DNA from 2 places in the Mesorhizobium sp. B2-4-13 genome. Region 1 is predicted to be linked to the other one. Evidence: predicted binding sites of a transcription regulator. Region 1 holds the regulator's gene; the other holds the start of a gene.
What was found. The regulator PhoB, encoded in region 1, activates phosphate uptake and scavenging genes when phosphate is short. The targets are predictions, from matches to a motif close to TGTCATNNANCTGTCAT.
Positions count from the first base shown of each region.

Region 2: the regulator PhoB is predicted to act here: its motif matches at 2,548-2,564, upstream of FJ936_RS23140 (PhoX family phosphatase).

Region 1 is NZ_VFVB01000007.1:78,775-89,438, forward strand. It holds gene FJ936_RS19720 (PAS domain-containing protein) at 1-3,250, shown strand, start outside; gene pstS (phosphate ABC transporter substrate-binding protein PstS) at 3,781-4,836, shown strand; gene pstC (phosphate ABC transporter permease subunit PstC) at 4,903-5,886, shown strand; gene pstA (phosphate ABC transporter permease PstA) at 5,890-6,741, shown strand; gene pstB (phosphate ABC transporter ATP-binding protein PstB) at 6,738-7,541, shown strand; gene phoU (phosphate signaling complex protein PhoU) at 7,567-8,274, shown strand; gene phoB (phosphate regulon transcriptional regulator PhoB) at 8,294-8,983, shown strand; gene FJ936_RS19755 (ROK family protein) at 8,986-10,221, opposite strand; gene xylF (D-xylose ABC transporter substrate-binding protein) at 10,488-10,664, shown strand, end outside.
Region 2 is NZ_VFVB01000009.1:92,162-102,825, forward strand. It holds gene FJ936_RS23125 (sensor histidine kinase) at 1-1,091, shown strand, start outside; gene FJ936_RS23130 (response regulator transcription factor) at 1,088-1,750, shown strand; gene FJ936_RS23135 (hypothetical protein) at 1,868-2,350, opposite strand; gene FJ936_RS23140 (PhoX family phosphatase) at 2,627-4,630, shown strand; gene FJ936_RS23145 (hypothetical protein) at 4,764-4,988, shown strand; gene FJ936_RS23150 (NAD(P)/FAD-dependent oxidoreductase) at 5,021-6,208, opposite strand; gene FJ936_RS23155 (phosphatidylglycerol lysyltransferase domain-containing protein) at 6,652-7,689, shown strand; gene FJ936_RS23160 (ABC transporter permease) at 7,717-8,496, opposite strand; gene FJ936_RS23165 (ABC transporter ATP-binding protein) at 8,493-9,419, opposite strand; gene FJ936_RS23170 (cytochrome ubiquinol oxidase subunit I) at 9,656-10,664, shown strand, end outside.

The DNA.
Region 1 (10,664 bases):
CGAAGCGCTGGAAAAGGCGCGGCTGGCGGAAGCAGTAATCAACGGGGTCAAGGATCCGATCTTCGTCAAGGACGACAATCTGCGCTTCGTCTTCGTCAACGAGGCCTTCGCGGCGCTGTTCAAGCAGGCGCCGCAGGCCATGCTTGGCAGGCCGGGAAGCGATTTCCTCGGGCCGGACGAGGTCGCGCTGTTCGAAAGCAGCGAACGCGAGGTGCTGGCCGGCGGACAGCAATACGAAGTGGAAGAAAGCTTCGAAGCCGGCGGCGGCACCCGTTCGCGTATCGTCAGGAAGAACCGCGTCCGCATGGCAAGCGGCCGCGACTATGTCGCCGGCTTTCTGTTCGACATCTCCGACATGAAGCGGCGCGAGACCGAAGCCGAAGATGCGCGCAAGCATCTCGCCAGCGTGCTGGAATCGCTGCCGGCGGGGGTCATCATCTACGACCGCGACGACAAGTTCGTCTTCGCCAACCACAGGCTGCAGGATACGTTGCCGGCGCTGAAGCCTTTGTGGCAGCCCGGCCGCACCTTCCGCGAAGCGCTGGAGTTCGGCCATTCGGTGGGTTATTTCCGTTCGAGTGGCGATCCTGGGATCGACAGCCTGTACGAAGGCGATTCCGAACGCTGGCTTGACGGCATCCTGGCGCGTTACCGTCTGCCGAATTCCTCCTATGAGCGCCTCAATGCCGATGGCCGCTGGTACCAGGTCTACGATATGCGCACAGGCGACGGCACGTTCATCGGGGTGCGCGTCGACATCACCGACCTGAAGAGCCGCGAGGCGGCGCTTCATGACTCGATGCGCCAGATCGATCTCTTCCGCCATGTCATGGACGAGTTGCCGGTAGCCGCCTTCATCAAGGCGCAGGACCTGAGCATCGAATTCGTCAACAAGGCCTGGTGCGCGCTGACCGGTCTCGCCAAGGACGACGTCATCGGCCGGACCGACCGTCAGCTGTTCAGCGGCGAGGAAGCAGAGGGCTTCAGCCAGGACGACACCGATGTCGTGACGAACGGCAATGTGCGCGAGGTCGAGGAGCCCGTCACCCATCGTGACGGAACGGTGCGGCAGTTGATGACGCGCAAGAGCCGCCTGGTGGCCACGGACGGATCGGTGCATCTGGTCGGCTCCAGCACCGACATCACCGACGTCAAGGCGCGCGAGCAAGCTCTGGAAGAGAGCATGCGCGAGAACGAGGTGTTCCGCAGCCTGATCGACAACGTGCCGGTGTCGATCTACGCCAAGCGCTCCGATCTCAGGCAATTCTATGTCAACAAGGGCTGGTGCGATCTCACCGGCTTCAGCAAGCAGGAGGCGATCGGCAAGACCGACGTCGAGATCTTCGGGCCGGATGGCGAGGCCTTCGTGGCCAGCGATCTCGCCGTGCTGCGTACAGGCGAAACCCAGGAGATCGAGGAGACGGTGCGCCTTCCAGACGGCAGCGTCAGGCATCAGTTCGCCCGCAAGGGCGCAATGATCGCCTCCGACGGTTCGCTCTACCTGATCGGTTCGACCACCGATATCACGGAACTCAAGCAGCGCGAGGCGGAGCTCAGCGAGGCGCGCCGGCGCGCCGTGCTCGCCGACCGCGCCAAGTCGGAGTTCCTCGCCAATATGAGCCACGAGATCCGCACGCCGATGAACGGCGTACTGGGCATGGCTGAACTCCTGGCCAAATCCAATCTCGATCCCAAGCAGAAGACATTCACCGACATCATCGTCAAATCGGGCAACGCGCTGTTGACCATCATCAACGACATCCTGGATTTCTCCAAGATCGATGCCGGCCAGCTGGTGCTCGACCCGGCGCCCTTCAATCTCGCCGAGGCGATCGAGGACGTGGCGACGTTGGTGTCGACACGGGCCAAGGAAAAGGATCTCGAGCTCATCGTGCGCATCGAGCCGCGGCTCGAAAGCCTGTTCATCGGGGATGTCGGCCGCATCCGGCAAATCGTCACCAACCTGCTCGGCAATGCGGTGAAGTTCACCGATGAAGGCCACGTGCTGGTCGACGTGACCGGCGAACGGGTTCCAACGGGAACCAGGCTGACGATCTCGGTCACCGATACCGGCATAGGCATCCCCGAGGAAAAACTGAAACTGGTGTTCGAGAAATTCAGCCAGGTCGATACGTCCTCGACAAGGCGCCACGAGGGCACCGGGCTTGGCCTTGCCATCACCTCGCGGTTGGTCGACCTGATGGGCGGCGACATTGGCGTCGAGAGCGCCGAAGGCAAGGGGTCAACCTTCTGGTTCACCGTAACGTTGCCAGGGGCCGGGCAGCAGAGCGGGCAGCGCATCACGCCGGTGGACGTGACGGGCGCACGCGTGCTGATCGTCGACGACAACGCCGTCAACCGCGCCATCCTGACCGAGCAGATGACCTCGTGGACGTTCGATTCCTGCGCGGCCGAAAGCGGCGCCGAAGGTCTCAAGGTGCTGATCGCCGCGGCAGCTTATGGCGTGGCGGTCGACTGCGTCGTGCTCGACTACCAGATGCCTGAGATGAGCGGCGCCGAAATGGCGCGTATCGTGCGCAACACCGAGGGCCTCGCGGACACGCCGATCATCATGCTGACATCGGTCGACCAGTCGCTTGCCAACACCAGCTACCGCGATCTTGGCATCGACGCCCAGCTGATCAAGCCGGCGCGCTCCTCGGTGCTCCTGGAAACACTGGTCGCGACCATCCAGCGCCATCGCCACGCCACCAGCGGCCACGCCGTTCAACCGCTCGCGGGCGAGGCGTCCGAGGCTTCCCGGCCGCCGCCCCTGGCGCCATCCGAGCAGCGCGCGCAATTGCAGCTGCCACAGGTTCGCCCCAGGTTGCCTGCGACGGCCGGCGGGCACAGGCTGGATATACTGGTGGCCGAGGACAATGAGGTGAACCAGATGGTGTTCACGCAAATCCTCGGCGAGACCGGCTATGGTTTCGAGATCGTCGGCAATGGCCGCAAGGCGCTCGACGCCTTCGGTACGCTCAATCCGTGCATGATCCTGATGGATGTCTCGATGCCGGAGATGAGCGGTCTCGAAGCGACGGCCGCGATCCGCCTGCTGGAGCAGGAGACCGGCACGCATGTGCCGATCGTCGGCGTCACCGCGCATGCGCTCAAGGGCGACCGCGAGCGCTGCCTGGAGGCAGGCATGGACGACTATCTGCCCAAGCCGATCAGCCCCAGGGCCCTGCTCGAGAAGGTCGAGCGCTGGGTCGGCGCCGGCCGTCAGGTCCACCGCAACGCGGGATAGAGCCCGCGTCGCCTGGATTGCGGGTCCGGCGAGGCAATCAAGGAATCAGCAGGAGATTCGCTGCTACCGCTGCGTGCAATGACTATGGTGCGATCGCGCCATATCAAAGGCGGTGTCCAGCCGGAACAATAGCGAAATCGAATTCCGCTCTTCTCAGTTACGGGCGGGAGCAGCGACCGCCTGCAAGAAACAGTGTCACTCTACCCCAACGGACCTGTTTTTGGCGATGGCCCGGCCATGACACGCTCTGGCTGCGAGCAACGCGCTCCCGTCCGGATTTTCTTCATTTGGGAAAGCCTGGTCGAGTCCGGGGTGATTCCAGCCGTCGGAGGGCTCAAGCCCCTGATTCCGGCGGCAAACTCGGACCGCGCCGCGAGCGCCCGAGACCGGCGTCTTTCGCGTTACCGGCAACGCGTTACCGGGCTGACATGAAACTGTCATGCGACTGTTATAATCGAAGGCTATTGGCCTCAGCGGGCGCCGGCAAGAAGTGGCGCCGAGAGACCATCTTCCGAACAGGAGCAGGCCACATGAGACATTTCATCCGCTCGGCGGCCGTTGCGATTGCAATGGCTGCGGCGTCCACCCTCACCCTTTCCGCAGCAATGGCAGCTGACCTTTCCGGCGCCGGCTCGACCTTCATCTATCCGGTGTTCGCCAAATGGGCCGACACCTACAAGAAGGATACTGGCATCGGCCTCAACTATCAGTCGATCGGCTCGGGCGGCGGCATCAAGCAGGTCATCGCCAAGACCGTGACCTTCGGCGCCACCGACAAGCCGATGTCCGACGCCGATCTCGAAAAGAACGGCCTCGTGCAGTTCCCGATGGTGATGGGCGGCATCGTGCCGATCGTCAACCTCACGGGCATCAAGCCGGGCGAACTCGTCCTCGACGGCAAGACGCTGGCCCAGATCTATCTCGGCGCGATCACCACCTGGGACGATGCCGCGATCAAGGCCCTGAACCCCTCGCTCACCCTGCCGTCGACCGCTATCGCCGTCGTTCATCGTTCGGACGGCTCGGGCACGACCTTCAACTTCACTGACTACCTCGTGAAGCTCTCGCCCGACTGGAAGGACAAGGTCGGCTCGGATACGGCCGTCGAATGGCCGACCGGCGTCGGCGCCAAGGGCAGCGAAGGCGTTGCCAACACCGTCAAGCAGACCGACGGCGGCATCGGCTATGTCGAATATGCCTATGCCAAGCAGAACAATCTCTCCTACTCCAAGATGCTGAACGCCGCCGGCAAGGTCGTCGAGCCGTCGCTCGAATCCTTCGGCGCGGCTGCTTCGAACGCCGACTTCAAGGGCGCCAAGAACTTCAACGTCATCATCACCAACGAGCCGGGCGACGCCACTTGGCCGATCGCTGCCTCGACCTGGGTGCTGATCCACAAGACCCCGGACGATGCCGCGGCCACCGGCGAAGCGCTCAAGTTCTTTGCCTGGGCCTACAAGGACGGCAAGGAAACCGCCAAGGCGCTCGACTATGTGTCGATCCCCGATAGCGTCGTCGACCTGATCAAGGCTTCGTGGAAGGCCGACATCAAGGCCGACGGCAAGCCCGTCTACGCCGGCGAGTAATATCTTTCTGGAGGAGCGCCGCCCCGCGGCGCTCCTTTTCAATCAACACAAAGAGCCGAGCTTGACATGAGCGCTGCCCACGAAGCCTTGCCAGCCATTCGAGGTTCACGCGACGCCACCGTCAGACGGTTCGCGTTGACCGATTCGATCTTCCATGGGCTGACCCGCGCCGCCGCCATTCTCGTGCTGGTGCTGCTCGGCGGCGTCGCTATCTCGCTGTTCGCCGGTTCCTGGCAGGCACTGTCGACCTTCGGCTTCTCCTTTCTGACCACCGAGAGCTGGAATCCCGTCACCGAGAAATTCGGCGCCCTGGCGCCGATCTATGGCACCATCATCACTTCGGCCATCGCCATTCTGATCGCTGTGCCGCTCGGTATCGGCATCGCCATTTTTCTCACCGAGCTTTGCCCGCGTCCGCTCCGGCGCCCGATCGGCATGGCCGTGGAACTGCTGGCCGGCATCCCCTCGATCATCTACGGCATCTGGGGCCTGTTCGTGCTGGCACCGTTCCTGCAGACGACAGTGCAACCTTTCATCATCAACGTGTTCCACGGCATTCCCGGCCTTAACAGCCTGTTTGCCGGGCCTCCTTATGGCATCGGCCTGCTGACCTCGGCGATGATCCTGGCCATCATGATCCTGCCTTTCATCACCTCGATCACCAAGGATGTGTTCGATACGGTGCCGCCGGTGCTGAAGGAGTCCGCCTACGGCATTGGCTGCACGACCTGGGAGGTAACACGCCGGGTCGTCGTCCCCTACACCCGCATCGGCATCATGGGCGGCGTCATGCTTGCGCTCGGCCGTGCACTCGGTGAAACCATGGCGGTCACCTTCGTCATCGGCAACGCCCACCGGATCAGCGCCTCGCTGTTCGCGCCGGCAACGACGATCTCGGCAACCATCGCCAACGAATTCACCGAAGCCGTCGGCGATCTCTACACTTCCTCGTTGGTGGCGCTCGGCCTGATCCTGTTCGTCATCACCTTCCTCATCCTTGCCGTCGCCCGCTACATGCTGATGCGCATCGATGCCCGTACCGGAGTCTGACCGATGTCGACAGCCGCATCGCTTCACCAGAGCCGCAAGCGCAAGAACGGCGTGATGATGACGCTCTGCGTCATCGCCGCCGGCATCGGCCTTGCCTGGCTGGCGCTGATCCTCGGCGCGCTGCTCTATAAGGGCCTGTCGGGCGTTTCGCTCTCAGTGTTCACGGAAATGACCCCGCCGCCCGGTGATGCCGGTGGCCTGCTCAACGCCATCTACGGCAGCATCGTGATGACCATTATCGGCATCGTCGTCGGCACGCCGATCGGCGTGCTGGCCGGCACCTACATGGCCGAATATGGCCGCTTTTCGAAGCTCACCACCGTGGTGCGCTTTATCAACGACATCCTGCTGTCGGCGCCCTCAATCATCATCGGCCTGTTCGTCTACGAATTGATGGTACGGCCGATGGGGCATTTCTCGGCCATCGCCGGTGCCGTGGCACTGGCCATCCTGGTCATTCCCGTCGTGGTGCGTACCACCGAGGACATGCTCAACCTTGTGCCGAACGCTTTGCGCGAGGCCGGCACGGCGATTGGCGCGCCGCGCTGGGTGGTGATCCGTTCGGTGGCCTACCGCGCGGCGATGTCCGGCATCGTCACCGGCATATTGCTGGCCATTGCCCGCATTTCCGGCGAGACGGCGCCGCTACTCTTCACAGCGCTCAACAACCAGTTCTGGTCGAGCAATCTCAATGCGCCGATGGCCAGCCTGCCGGTGACCATCTTCCAGTTCGCTCTCAGCCCTTACGAGGAGTGGCAGCAACTGGCGTGGACCGGCGCACTCATAATCACATTGACGGTTCTCGCGCTCAGCATCTTTGCGCGCAGCCTGACCGGACGCAGAGAGGACAAATGAGCCAGATGTTGTCTCCAGACATGACGATTGCGACAGAGGCAGCCGCCAAGGCGAAGATCGAGGTCAAGAACCTCAATTTCTACTACGGCCAGTCGAAGGCGCTGAAAGACATCACCTTGTCGCTGCCCGAGCGCAGCGTGACGGCCTTCATCGGACCGTCGGGTTGCGGAAAGTCGACGCTGCTGCGCGTCTTCAACCGCATCTACGAGCTCTACCCCAAGCAGACCGCCGAGGGTCAGGTGCTGCTCGACGGCCAGAACGTTCTCGACCGCTCGCAGGACCTCAACCTGTTGCGCACCAAGATCGGCATGGTGTTCCAGAAGCCGACGCCGTTCCCGATGTCGATCTATGAGAATATCGCCTTCGGCGTCAGGCTCTATGAGAAGATCGGCAAGGCCGAGATGGACGGCCGTGTCGAGCAGGCGTTGAAACGCGCCGCGCTGTGGAACGAGGTCAAGGACAAGCTCAATGCCAGCGGCCTCAGCCTGTCGGGCGGCCAGCAGCAGCGGCTTTGCATCGCCCGCACCGTGGCGGTCAAGCCGGAGGTCATCCTGCTCGACGAACCGGCCTCGGCGCTCGACCCATTGTCGACCGCCAAGATCGAGGAATTGATCGACGAGTTGCAGGCCGACTACACGATCGTCATCGTCACCCACAACATGCAGCAGGCCGCGCGCGTCTCGAAGCAGACGGCTTTCATGTATCTGGGCGAGCTGGTCGAATTCGACAAGACCGAGAAGATCTTCACGTCGCCTCGCGAGAAGCGCACGCAGGACTACATCACCGGCCGCTTCGGCTGATCTCACGCATACGAGGACCAGGATCATGGCCGAACACACAGTCGCAGCCTTCGACGAGGATCTCGGACAGATCAGCAAGCTGATCAGCGACATGGGCGATCTCGCCGGCACGATGGTCGGCGGCGCCACCAAGGCGCTGCTGAATTCCGACAACGCGCTGGCACAGCGCGTCGTCTCCGACGACGCCATCATGGACGCGCGCCAGCGCGAACTCGATGATCGCGCCATCACCCTGATCGCCAAGCGCCAGCCGATGGCCGACGATCTGCGTCATGTCGTCGGCTCGATCCGCATGGCGGGCGATCTCGAACGCATCGGCGACCTTGCCAAGAACATCGCCAAGCGCGTCGGCTCGGTAGGCCTCACCGCCACGCCGCGCGACTTGTCGCATTCCATCGACTCCATGGCGCAGCTGGTGCTGATCCAGGTGCAGGGCGTCGTCGAGGAATATGCGGCCGGCGATGCCGCCGCCCTCGCCAAGCTCAGGAATGACGACGAACGCATCGACGTCAAATACACTTCGGTCTTCCGCGAACTCCTGACTTACATGATGGAGGATCCCCGCAACATCACGGCTTGTACGCATCTTTTGTTCTGCGCCAAGAATCTCGAACGCATCGGCGACCATGTGACCAACATCGCCGAGAATGCGTATTATGTGCTGACCGGCACGCAACTGCCCGCCAACCGTCCGAAGCAGGACGAGACGGCGATGTCGGTGCCGGCGGCTTGACGGCAGGGATGATCGATCGATGATCGCGCCACGCATCATGGTGGTGGAGGACGAGGAGCCGCTGGGCGTGCTCCTCCGCTACAACCTGGAGTCCGAGGGTTACCAGGTCGAGGTGGTGACACGCGGCGACGAAGCCGAGATACGCCTCCAGGAAAACGTGCCCGACCTGCTGGTGCTCGACTGGATGGTGCCGGCGGTTTCCGGCATCGAACTCTGTCGGCGCCTGCGCATGCGGCCCGAGACGGAGCGACTGCCGATCATCATGCTGACGGCGCGCGGCGAGGAGAGCGATCGCGTGCGCGGCCTCTCGACCGGCGCCGACGACTATCTGGTCAAGCCGTTCTCGACGCCGGAATTCATGGCCCGGGTCAAGGCGCTGCTGCGCCGCGCCAAACCGGAAGTGCTGTCCAGCGTGCTCAAGGTCGGCGACATCGTGCTCGACCGCGAATCGCACCGGGTCTATCGCAAGAAGAGCGAGATCCGGCTCGGACCGACCGAGTTCCGGCTACTCGAATTCATGATGCGCCATCCCGGCCGCGTGTTCTCGCGCAGCCAGTTGCTCGACAATGTCTGGGGCGAGACGATCTACATCGACGAGCGCACCGTGGATGTGCATGTCGGCCGCCTGCGCAAGGCGGTCAACAATGGCCGCATGCCCGATGTGATACGCACCATCCGTGGCGCAGGCTACGCAATCCGCGAGGATTGAGATCAGGCCACGTTCTTGCCGGATCTCACCTGCACGCCCGGCGCGAAAATCTCCTGGTCGACGAAGGTGAGCGCGCGCATGGCGCAGCCCTCGCGGATCAGCGGCAATTCGTTCGGCTCTGTATCGAAGGAAATCGATTTCGAATGCTGGCCGCCGGCGGTCTGGGCGATGGCCTCGCGCAAGGCCGGCTCGATCAGATCGAAGGCGGCGGCGCTGACGCCGACCATCGCAACCGGCGCCGGATCGATCAGCGCGAACAGGCTGCCAAGGCCATAGCCCAGCGCCTCGCCGGCCTTGCGATAGGCCTCGCGCTCCGGTCCGTCTCTTTCGCGCGCCGTAGCCGCCAATGCGCGCATGTCGGCGTCGCTGACGTCGACCGGTTTGGCGTCCTCACCCAGCTGTCCTGCATTACGCCAGATGGCATAGTTGCCGGCATAGGCCTCGACGCAGCCGCGCCGCCCGCAGCGGCAGAGCGCGCCGCCGGGGCGATGGATCATGTGGCCGAACTCGCCGCCCGAGGAATGGGTGCCGGTGAACAGCTCGCCCTTCAGCACCAGCCCCATGCCGATGCCGTGCGAGAGCAGGATGGCGATGAAGTCGTCGCGGTAGCGCTCGGGGTCGCGCCAGCGCAGCGCCACAGCCATCATGTTGCAGTCGTTCTCCATGGTGGCGGGGATGCCGAATTCGGCTTCGAGTATGTCGGCGAAGGCAATGTCCGTCTGCGGCGTGATCGGCGACCACAGCATGGCGCGCGCCTCGGTGTCGGTGATACCCTGGATCGCCAGCGCGATGCGGGCGATGCTGGCGACGTCGAGGTCGGGATCTTCGAGGCGGCGGCGGACGATGGCCACGCATTCGCCGATCAGCGCCTCGCGGGACATGGTCAGCGTGTCCAGCCGGCGCTGCTCCTCCGATATCACCTGGCCGGCGTAGTCGATGACGGCGACGGAGAGGAAATTCAGCGACAGCACCACGGTCATGACCGCCGCGGCCTCGGGGTTGAGACCAAGGCCAACCTGCGGCCGGCCGCGTTTCAGTGAGCCGGCCTCGTTCGGCTTGCCTTCGCTCAGGATACCTTCGCCGATCAGGTCGGCTGATATCGCCGATATGGTCGAGTGGCTCAGGGCGGTGGTGGCGGCGATCTCGGTGCGCGAGGGCTGGCCACCCCGGCGCACGGCTCCAATCACCATTGCGCGGTTGCGCCGGCGCAGATCGTCGTGGCGGATTCCGACCGACATGATTTCCCTCCCCGTCGCCGCGGTTCTTGACGCCCCCTCGAACACCTCCGGCAACGGGTCGAATACTGGCAGAAGCGGCTGGGGCTGTCATTTATTTATTGCGGGGCTCGAAAAAAGGCTTCCGGCACCTCAAAATCCGTCAGAATCGATGTTGACAGTGTTCCGGCGATGGACCAGTGTTTTTTCGAGGCTCGAAAAAATTAGGGCCTTTGTGCCGGCCTTAGGGCCAGTTTGGTCGCGCCACACGCGGGCGCAGGGAGGATATCATGAAGAGATTCACAGTCGCCATTCTGGCGGGTGTCGCCATGTCGCTGACGCTGGCGTCGGTCGCGCAGGCAAAGGACAAGGTCATCGGCGTGTCGTGGTCCAACTTCCAGGAGGAGCGCTGGAAGACCGACGAGGCGGCCATGAAGAAGGCGATCGAGGCCGCGGGCGACAAGTAC
Region 2 (10,664 bases), on a different contig from region 1:
TCAGGCTCTGGCGCCGCGACGGCACGATCCTCTATGCGAAGGACTCGGCTTTGACGGGTCGCCGCTTCGACCTGAACGACAATCTGCGTTCTGCCTTCCAGGGCAGCGTCGTTGCCCAGTTCGATACGTTCGACGAGAACGAAGACAAGGAGCGGGCCGCGGGTGTGCCGTTGCTCGAGATCTACAATCCAGTGCGCGAGCCCTGGTCCGGCGAAGTGGTCGCCGTCACCGAATTCTACGAGGTCGCCAGCGATTTCAAGGCTACCCTGGCTTCCGCCCTGCTGTCGAGCTGGCTGGTCGTGGCCGGCACCACCTTGACAGCATTTCTGCTACTGTCGGGCATCGTCCTGCGCGGCAGCCGCATTATCGACGACCAGCGCGGGGCGCTGCGCCGCCAGGTGTCCGAGCTGCAGGGCTTGGTGACGCAGAACAGCGCCTTGCGGCATCGTGTGCAGCGGGCGTCCCGCCGCGCCACCGCGCTCAACGAAAGATATCTGCGTCGGATCGGCGCCGACCTGCATGACGGCCCTGCCCAGCTCGTGGCGCTGGCCGCGCTGCGCATGGACAGTCCGGTGTTTACCGGCGACGGGCATGGCAGCGAAGGCCGCTCGACCGAAATCGCCATGATCCGCAAGACACTGGAGGATGCGATGCGCGAGATACGCGGCATCTGCACCGGCCTGGTCCTGCCGCAGATAGAAACGGCGGCGGCGGCGGACGTGCTGCGGCTGGCCGTCGAAGAACACGAGCGCCGGACGGGCACATCGGTGACGCTTACGATGCCGAGACATTTGCCGGAGCCCGGCGCTTCTGAGAAGATCAGCATCTATCGCTTCGTGCAGGAGGGGCTGAACAATGCCTACCGCCACGGACGGGGCAAGGATCAGGCGGTGCGTGCAGGCATGAAAAATGGTAGGCTTTTCGTTGAAGTATCGGACGGCGGACCGGGCTTCGATCCGGCGCGGGCCGAGGGGTTGGGCCTTGCCGGCCTCAGGGAGCGGGTTGAAAGCATTGGCGGCCAATTCGAAACACTCACAGGGCCGAAAGGCACGAAGCTGGTGATCCGTCTTTCGGTCGAGGAGCAAGCATGATCGGCGCCATCCGCATTGCCATTGTCGACGATCATCCGCTGTTCCGCGAAGGCGTGACGCGCAGCCTGTCGGAGATCGGCGGCTTCGAGATGGTCGGCGAAGGTGCGACCGCGCAGGACGCGGAGCGCATCGCCTCGACCATGCAGCCCGACATATTGCTCATCGACATTTCAATGCCGGGCGGCGGCCTGGCCGCGGTTGCCAGCATCCTTGCCGACCATCCCGCCCAGAAGATCGTCATGCTGACCGTTTCAGAGGCGAATGCCGATGTGACCAAGGCCTTGAACGCCGGGGTGCTCGGCTATGTCCTCAAAGGCGTCGGATCGCGTGCGCTTGCCGATATCCTGCGCAACGTGGCGGCCGGCGAAAGCTATCTTTCGCCGATGCTGTCGGCCCGGCTGCTTTCCGACGTGCAGTCCTTGCAGCCCGCCAACGGCGTGGCGGACCGGCTGCGGCAACTCACCGGCCGGCAGACCGAAATACTGCGGCTGGTGGCGGAGGGACTGAGCAACAAGGAAGTCGCCTTGCGCCTGGAACTGCAGGAGAAGACCGTCAAGCATCACATGACGGGGGTGCTGTCGAAACTCAACGTGCGAAATCGTACTGAAGCGGCCCTCATCATGCGCGAGTTTCGCGACCGCGACAGGGACCGTTCGTAGCCATCGTGGAACGCCGCGAAACGAGGTCACCTCCGCCGGGGGGCGGCGGAGGTGACGTGTGAAACTGGTCGTTGCCTGTTGACCAGCTTCACAAGGCGAAATTCATAGGGCCGAAATTCAAAGCGCCTTGAGACGGCTGGCGTCGGCCGGTGTGGCACGGCGATCGATGATCGTGCGGCCGAGCTTATCCTTCATGCTGAAACGGCCGTTCTCGATTTTTTCCGTCAAGCCATCCGGGTGCTGAACTGTAATCTTGTTGCCGTCCACGTCGACCGTGTCGCCGGTCGTGGCGTTGACATGGCTTGTGCTCTGGTTGCCCTGGCCCTTACCCTTTCCGCTATTCCCGCCGCCGCTGTTACCGCTATTGCCGTTGCCGCTGTTTCCTCCATTGCCGCTGTTGCCGCCACCGCCACCGCTGTTACCGCCACCGCCATTCCCACCGCCACCGCCGTTGCCACCCTTGTCGGCATGTGCGGTCGCGGCATCGATTCCAGGCACGAAGCGATGGAAGGCTATTCCATAGGGAGCGATGGTCAGCGCCAGGACGGCCGCCGATCTGAGAGCCAGACGGCAACAACGGGCCGTGATCGATCCACGCATACTGATCTCCGTCGATTGAGCCGGCGCGCCCACCCCAACGTTGCAGTGCAACAACATCGCCGAAAGACGTGGTGACCGGAAGCGACCTCCGACCGTTGCGTTTGTCCCCCAGGACCTTTGCAGGCGCAAGCTTGGACCAAAGTCCCAGGCGAGGCGTGAAAAATCGGTCTCGTGAGCGAGCGGCAGCGGAGATACGATGTCACGAAAATGTGATCAGCCTGACGTAAGGCGGTCGAACAGGCAACAAGCTCCAGCCAAACCAAGCCAGAGGTTCCCATGACCGAACATCGCTCTCCCGACGCCCGATTCCGCACCAGCCTGCTCGAGCAAAATGAAGGCCCGGCCAACAATCCCAGCGAGAACCGCACCATGGGCGAGATCATCGCCGCGCGGTTCTCGCGCCGTGGCTTTCTCAAGGGTTCGCTTGCCGTTTCGGCGATCGCCGCCACCGTCAGCCCGCTGGCCATGATCGCCGCCGACGATGCCCGCGCCGCGGAAGGCTCAGCGTTCAAATTCGACGAGCTGGAGGCCGGTATCGACGATAAGCACCACGTCGCGCCGGGCTACGACGCCGACGTTTTGCTGCGCTGGGGCGATCCGCTGTTTGCCGATTCGCCGGAATTCGACCCGACGAAGCAGTCGGCGCAAGCCCAGGCCAAGCAGTTCGGCTACAACAACGACTATGTCGGTTACATCCCGCTCGATGGCTCGGCCGAGCATGGCTTGCTGGTGGTCAACCACGAATACACCAACCCGCATCTGATGTTCCCAGGCATCGTCAAGATTGTCGAGAAGGACGGCAAGAAGTCGGCCGAGGTGGCGCCGCTCTCGAAAGAGCAGGTCGATGTCGAGATGGCCGCCCATGGCGGCACCATCGTCGAGATCCGCAAGGATGGCGGCAAATGGCGGGCAATTCGCGACGGCAAGCTCAACCGCCGCATCACCGCCAACACCGAGATGGCGCTGTCGGGCCCGGTTGCCGGCCATGACCGCGTCAAGACCAATGCCGACCCGTCCGGCGTCAAGGTGTTCGGCACCATCAACAATTGCGCCGGCGGGGTCACGCCCTGGGGCACGTATGTGATGTCCGAGGAGAACATCCATGGCTATTTCTCCGGCGAGCTGCCGGAGGGCCACAAGGAGGCCGCCAACTACAAGCGCCTCGGCATTCCGGAAGGCGCCTATGAATGGGGCGCGCACTATGACCGCTTCAGCCTGGCCAAGGAGCCGAACGAGCCCAACCGCTTCGGCTGGATCGTCGAGGTCGATGTCAACGACCCGGCCTCGGTGCCGCGCAAGCGCACCGCCATGGGCCGCTTCAAGCATGAGGGCGCCGAATCGATCGTCGCCAAGGATGGTCGAGTGGTCTTCTATCTCGGCGACGACGAGCGCTTCGACTATGTCTACAAGTTCGTCACCAAGGGCATGTTCAACGCCGGCGACCGCGCGGCCAACAAGGATATGCTCGACGACGGCACGCTGCATGTCGCCAAATTCGCGGAGGACGGCTCGGTCGAATGGATGCCGATCGTGTTCGGCCAAGGGCCGCTGACGGCGGAAAACGGTTTTGCCGGCCAGGCCGACGTGCTGATCGAGACACGTCGCGCCGCCGACCTCCTTGGCGCCACCAAGATGGACCGGCCCGAAGACATCCAGCCCAATGCCAGCAACGGCAAGGTCTATGTCATGCTGACCAACAATTCCAAGCGCAAGGCCGATCAGGTCGACGCCGCCAACCCGCGTGCCGAAAACGCCTTCGGCCACATCATCGAAATCGTCGAGGACGAGGGCGATTTCGCCGCCACCAAAGGCAAGTGGGAAGTGCTGCTGAAATGCGGCGACCCGTCGGTGGCCGCCGTCGGCGCCACCTTCTCCACCGCGACGACGGCCCATGGCTGGTTCGGCATGCCCGACAATTGCGCGGTCGATTCGGCCGGGCGCCTGTGGGTCGCCACCGACGGCCAGGGCCCGAAGGCAACCGGCCGCACCGACGGCCTGTGGGCGGTGGACACGGAAGGATCGGCGCGGGCGACCTCGAAACTGTTCTTCCGGGTGCCGATCGGCGCCGAAATGTGCGGCCCGCTGTTTACGCCGGACGACCAGACCGCCTTTGTCGCCGTCCAGCATCCGGGTGACGGCGGCGAGGATTGGGAAGCGTTCGGCCGGCCCTCCTATTATGAGGACCTGTCGACCCGCTGGCCCGATTTCAGGCCCGACATGCCGGTGCGGCCGGCGGTGGTCGCCATCACCAAACAGGGTGGCGGCAAGATCGCCGTCTGAGGTCGGGCGAGACAAAAATGAGAGGGGCTCCGGTGATCCGGGGCCTCTCTTTTGTGCGATATCATATTCAAGCCTCGGGAAAGATTGGCAATTTACACGTGGCGCCCTAGATCGTGATCAGGAGATCATCGCCATGCCCAAGTCGATCTACGACCGTGGCTTGCTCAAACCTGACGAAGTGGCCACCTTGCAACGTGTCTTTGACGAGGCCTGCCGCCGACGGCAAGCGCATCCCGAATCCGTCGAGGCGCGTGAATTGGCGCTCACCTTGCTGGCCCTCTACAATGCCGGCATGGTCGACGAGGAGATGCTGACCGAGGCTGTCGGTTTCCGGCGGCTGGAGCCGAAATCGGCGTGACGCCGACGGCAAATGTTGTCCTATGCGGTCGCTCAGCGTGAGGCGCCGGAGGGGCGGGATGAGCCGGCGATCCGCGCAGCTATCGCCTTGGCCAATATGCCGGCATTGGCAAAGCAGCCGCGGATGCTCGGCCGCATGCCGGTGAACCACAGGCCGGGCAGTTTCGGATCGGCCTGGCCCCCGTTGAAGAGCGGAACGCCCTTCTCGTCGAGCACGCCGAGATTGCCGACCATCCGCTCCAGCCCGGTGCGGTAGCCCGTCGCGGCAATGACGATGTCGGGAGCGATCAGGCTGCCATTGGCCAGGATGACGCCGTCGCGGGTGAACTCCCGTACCCCGGGCACCACCACGATCCTGCCCGATTTGATGGCATCGACGGCGCCATCGTCGGCGGCGATCGCGGTATAGTCCGAGGTCAGGCGGCTGGCGCCGCCCGCGGGCGCGGGCGGCACGCCGAATTTGGTGAGATCGCCGAACACCAGGCGCTGCGTCACCGCCATCACCGCATCGGCGACGCGCAGCGGCAGGCGCGCCATGAGCGGCGAGAGGCGGTGCACGGCGATCTTGCCGACGCGCTTGGGCAAAAGGGCGGGGCCGTTGCGGGCCGACAGCCAGACAGCGGCGGCATCGACACCGGCCAGATGATTGAGTGCGTCGAAGCCCGAATTGCCGGCGCCGACAACCAGCACCTTCTTGCCCGCATAGGCCTGGGCATCGCCAAAATCCGCCGAGTGGATGATCCGGCCCCCGAACGCCTGCATGCCCGTCCACTGCGGCGTGAAGGGTTCCCGGTCGCGGCCGGTGGCCACAACGACATGGCGCGCCAGGCGCGAGCCGGCGCTGGTGCGCACGACCCAGTGATAGCCCCTGAACGTGATGGACTCGACGGAAACGCCAAACTCCACCGGCAAACGGTTCGCCTCATGGAAATCGTTCATATGGCGGATGACGACGTCCCGGTGCGGAAAGGCAGGGGTGCCCTTGGGATAGGCAAGGCCAGGCAGTGCCGAGAGATCGCGGTGGGTGTTGAGGTGCAGCTGCTCGTGGCGCCGGCGCCAGGGCTCGGCCAGCCGGCTTTCCTTCTCCAGGATCGCCGTCGCCACGCCGGCCTTCATCAAGGCCCTCGCGACGGCCAGCCCGGCGGCGCCGGCGCCAACGACGATCGCCGGCTCGACCGTCACCGCCTGCTCCACCATCGATCTGCTTGTCGTATCAGCCATTCACTCTCGAACCCCATTCGCCCTCGCGGCAGCCCTGAAGGCTCGCAGGCCGCTGTAACAGTTTGATCGCGCGCAGGACCCGAACGGCAACTCGATGCCGATTTTCGATGGTCCCGCGCCGAGGCGGCTTCGCGTCCGGAGCATTCCGCCGCCTGGCGGAAACAGCCGGTCGCGGCACCGCGTCAAAACCACGACATGGAGCGCGTTACCCGCTTCCGTCCGAATACATCCAGCCCTATATGGCATATCGGCGGCATCGGCGATAATCAGGTCGCGGCAAAGTGATTGATTCGAGGTCCGGGGGCTGGCGGATCTCGTCACGGACGCGGGCATTCGAAACTGGCAACCCGATTTCGGCTACCCTGCGAAAAATCAAGACGCCGTGGCGCGTCTTGCGTGTCGTCGGACACGTCGCGCCATGGACGGCACGCGGAATCTCGACCATGCCCTCCTTGCGGATCTATTTCGACAACCTCCTTGAGGGAGCCTCGCCCAAGGTCGAGCGCCGGGCGCTGACGCATGTCGAACGGCTGGCGCTGGTGCGCCGTCATGGCGACTTCTCGCTCGCCTATTCCACCGCCGTGCAAAGCAAGCTTTCCTATTTTGGCGATGCCGACGGTTACATCGCCTTCGGCACCAAGATGAGGCATCATTTCGCGCTCGGCGATCCGGTGGCGGCGCCGGATCGGCGGCCCGATTACATCAGACGCTTCGTCGAGAGCGCCGGCGGCCCGTGGTTCGTGCAGATCGGCGAACAGACCGCCCAGGTCCTTGCCGGCCTTGGCTACAAGATCAACCGGCTGGGCATCGACACGCGCCTCGTTCTGCCCGACCATGATTTTTCCGGCAAGCGCAACGAAACGGTGCGTTATTCCGAGCGCTGGCTGTTGAAGAAGGGCTTTTCGTTCGAGGAGGACAAACGCACGATCCACCTCGACGAGATCTCCCGGCTGTCTCAAAACTGGCGCGGCGACCGTATCGTCAAGCGATGGGAGATGGCTTTCCTCAACCGACCATTTTACGATCAGCTCGGCACCGATATGCGCCGTTTCGTGCTGCACGGCCCCGATGGCGACCTCGTCGCCTTGCTCGATTTCGATCCGATGTTCGCCGACGGCAAGGTGATCGGCTACACCACGGCCTTCAAGCGCAAGCACATCGATGCCTCGCCGCATGCCGAGATCGGCCTGACCAAATTCGCCGTCGACCGCTTTCGCGAGGAAGGCATTTCGGTGGTGACGCTCGGCCTGTCGCCGCTGCTCGATGTCGGCCCGAGCGGATTTGCCGAAAGCGAGTTCTGGCGCAACACCTTCCAGCGCGCCTACGACTCGCCCTGGGTCAACCGCCGCAGGTTCAACCTGCAGGGGCAGGCGGCATTCAAGCGCCGCTTCCACGGCGCCGAGGAGCCGGTCTATATCGCCTTTCGCGAGGGGACCTACATCGAGATGCTGGGATTGCTGCGGCTGGTCAAGGCCATTTGAGGCCTCTCTCACGACCTTAGGGCCGCGTCAGTTCCTCAGCCGGTAGCCGGTCCGGAAGATCCAGGCGACGATCGCGATGCAGACGGCCAGGAACACCAGCGTCATGCCGAGGCTGACGACGACCGAGACATCGGCCTTGCCGTAGAAACTCCAGCGGAAGCCGCTGATCAGGTAGACCACCGGGTTGAACAGCGTGATCGTCTTCCAGATGCCGGGCAGCATGTGGATCGAATAGAAGCTGCCGCCGAGGAAGGTCAGCGGGGTGATGATCAGCAGCGGCACCAGCTGCAGCTGCTCGAAGCTTTTCGCCCAGATGCCGATGATGAAGCCGAACAGGCTGAAGGTCACCGCCGTCAGGATCAGGAAGGCGAGCATCCAGAACGGATGTTCGATGTGCAGCGGCACGAACAGCGAGGCGGTGGCCAGGATGATCAGGCCGAGGATGATCGACTTGGTCGCGGCGCCGCCGACATAGGCGATGACGATCTCCAGGTAGGAGACCGGCGCCGACAAAAGCTCGTAGATCGAGCCGACGAATTTCGGGAAATAGATGGCGAAAGAGGCATTGGAGATCGACTGCGTCAACAGCGACAGCATGATCAGTCCCGGCACGATGAAGGCGCCGTAGGCGATGCCGTCGATTTCGGTTATGCGCGAGCCGATGGCCGAGCCGAAGACGACGAAATAGAGCGACGTCGAGATGACTGGCGAGATGATGCTCTGCAGCACGGTGCGGAACGCACGCGCCATCTCGACCCGGTAGATCGCCCAGACCGCGCGAAAATTAGGGGCCGCACGCAGGTTCATGGCTCTTGCCTCAGGAGATTGACGAAGATCTCTTCGAGCGAGCTGTTCTTGGTGTCGAGATCGCGGAACTGGATGCCGGCCGCCTCGAGATCCCTGATCAGCGAGGCGACGCCCGGCCGGTCGCTCTGGTTGTCGTATGTGTAGGTGAGTTGCGTGCCATCCGGCGACAGTTCGAGCGCATAGCGCGAGAGCCCGTCGGGCACGCTGCCGAGCGGCGCGCGCAGCTCCAGCCTCATCTCCTTGCGGCCGAGTTTGCGCATCAGTTCGGCCTTGCCCTCGACCAGGATGATCTCGCCGCGGTTGATGACGCCGACGCGGTCGGCCATGGCCTCGGCTTCCTCGATATAGTGCGTGGTAAGGATGATGGTGACGCCGTCCTCGCGCAGCCGCCGGACCATCGCCCACATGTCCTGGCGCAGTTCGACGTCGACGCCGGCGGTCGGTTCGTCGAGGAACAGGATACGCGGCTCGTGCGACAGCGCCTTGGCGATCATCAGCCGCCGCTTCATGCCGCCCGACAGCGTGATCGCCTTGGCGTCCTTCTTGTCCCACAGCGACAGGTCGCGCAGCACCTTCTCGACGAAGGCCGGGTTGGCCGGCTTGCCGAACAGGCCGCGGCTGTAATTGACGGTCGCCCAGACGCTCTCGAACGCGTCGATGGTGAGTTCCTGCGGCACCAGCCCGATCAGGCTGCGCGCGGCGCGATAGTCCTTGTTGATGTCATGGCCATCGACGGTCACGGTACCCGAAGAGCGGTTGACGATGCCGCAGACGATCGAGATCAGCGTCGTCTTGCCGGCGCCATTGGGGCCGAGCAGCGCGAAGATCTCGCCGCGCTGGATATCGAGGCTGACTTCCTTGAGCGCGGTGAAGCCGGTGGCGTAGGTCTTGGAGACCCCGGAAATGGACAATATGGAGGGCATGGTTGAAAACGGCTGCCTGAAAGAGGTGACTTGATATAGGCCTGTTGTCGCCCAGTGCAACCGCAAGTCAATGCCCTGCTGCCAGTTCTGGACATCGAAGCGCGGAGCTGGCTGGGAATGCGCCGCGTCCATCCGGTAAAATTGTCCTGTGGCGTTCAGCCTCGCGGCAGGAGGCCGCTTTGACCTGACCCCGCTTCGGGCCTATCCTTCGCGAGTATTTACAGCCGGAGCCCGCCATGGACCCGCTCATACTGTCGCGCATGCAGTTCGGCGCGAATATTTCGTTTCATATCCTGTTTCCGACAATCACCATTGCCCTTGGCTGGGTGCTGCTGTTCTTCAAGCTGCGCTACAACGCGACCAATGATTCCGCCTGGATGCGCGCCTATTTCACCTGGGTGAAGGTGTTCGCGCTGTCGTTTGCCATGGGCGTGGTCTCGGGCGTCACCATGAGCTTCCAGTTCGGCACCAACTGGCCGGGCTACATGCAGCATGTCGGCAACATCGCCGGACCGCTGCTCGCCTACGAGATCCTCACCGCCTTCTTCCTCGAGGCGGCCTTTCTCGGCATCATGCTGTTCGGCTTCCGCCGCGTCTCCAACCGCATCCACACGCTGGCGACGGTGCTGGTCGCCGGCGGCACGACGCTGTCGGCGTTCTGGATCATCGCCCTCAATTCCTGGATGCAGACGCCGGCCGGCTTCGAGATGCGCGACGGCGTCGCGCACGCCGTCGACTGGTGGGCCATCGTCTTCAACCCGTCCATGCCCTACCGGCTGGTGCATATGCTGCTCGCCTCGGGGCTTACGGTGTCGTTCCTGATCGCCGGTCTGTCGGCGCTGCGCTACCTCAACGGCGACCGTTCGGAATCGATGTGGAAGGCGCTGCGCACCGGCGTCTTTACCGCTGCGATCCTGATCCCGATCCAGATCCTGGCCGGCGACCAGCATGGGCTCAACACGCTGGAACACCAGCCGCAGAAGATCGCCGCCATGGAGGCCAACTGGAACACCGGTCCCAACGTGCCGCTGGTTTTGTTCGCGCTGCCCGACGAGGCGGCCAGGGAAAACAAGTTCGAGGTCGCGATTCCGGACGGGGCCAGCCTTATCCTGCGGCACTCGACCGACGGTGTGGTGCCGGGGCTGAACGACTATCCCGGCAACCATCCGCCGGTCTTTCCGCTCTTCTGGAGCTTTCGCATCATGGTTGGCACCGGGCTTTTGATGCTCGCCGTCTCCTGGTCGG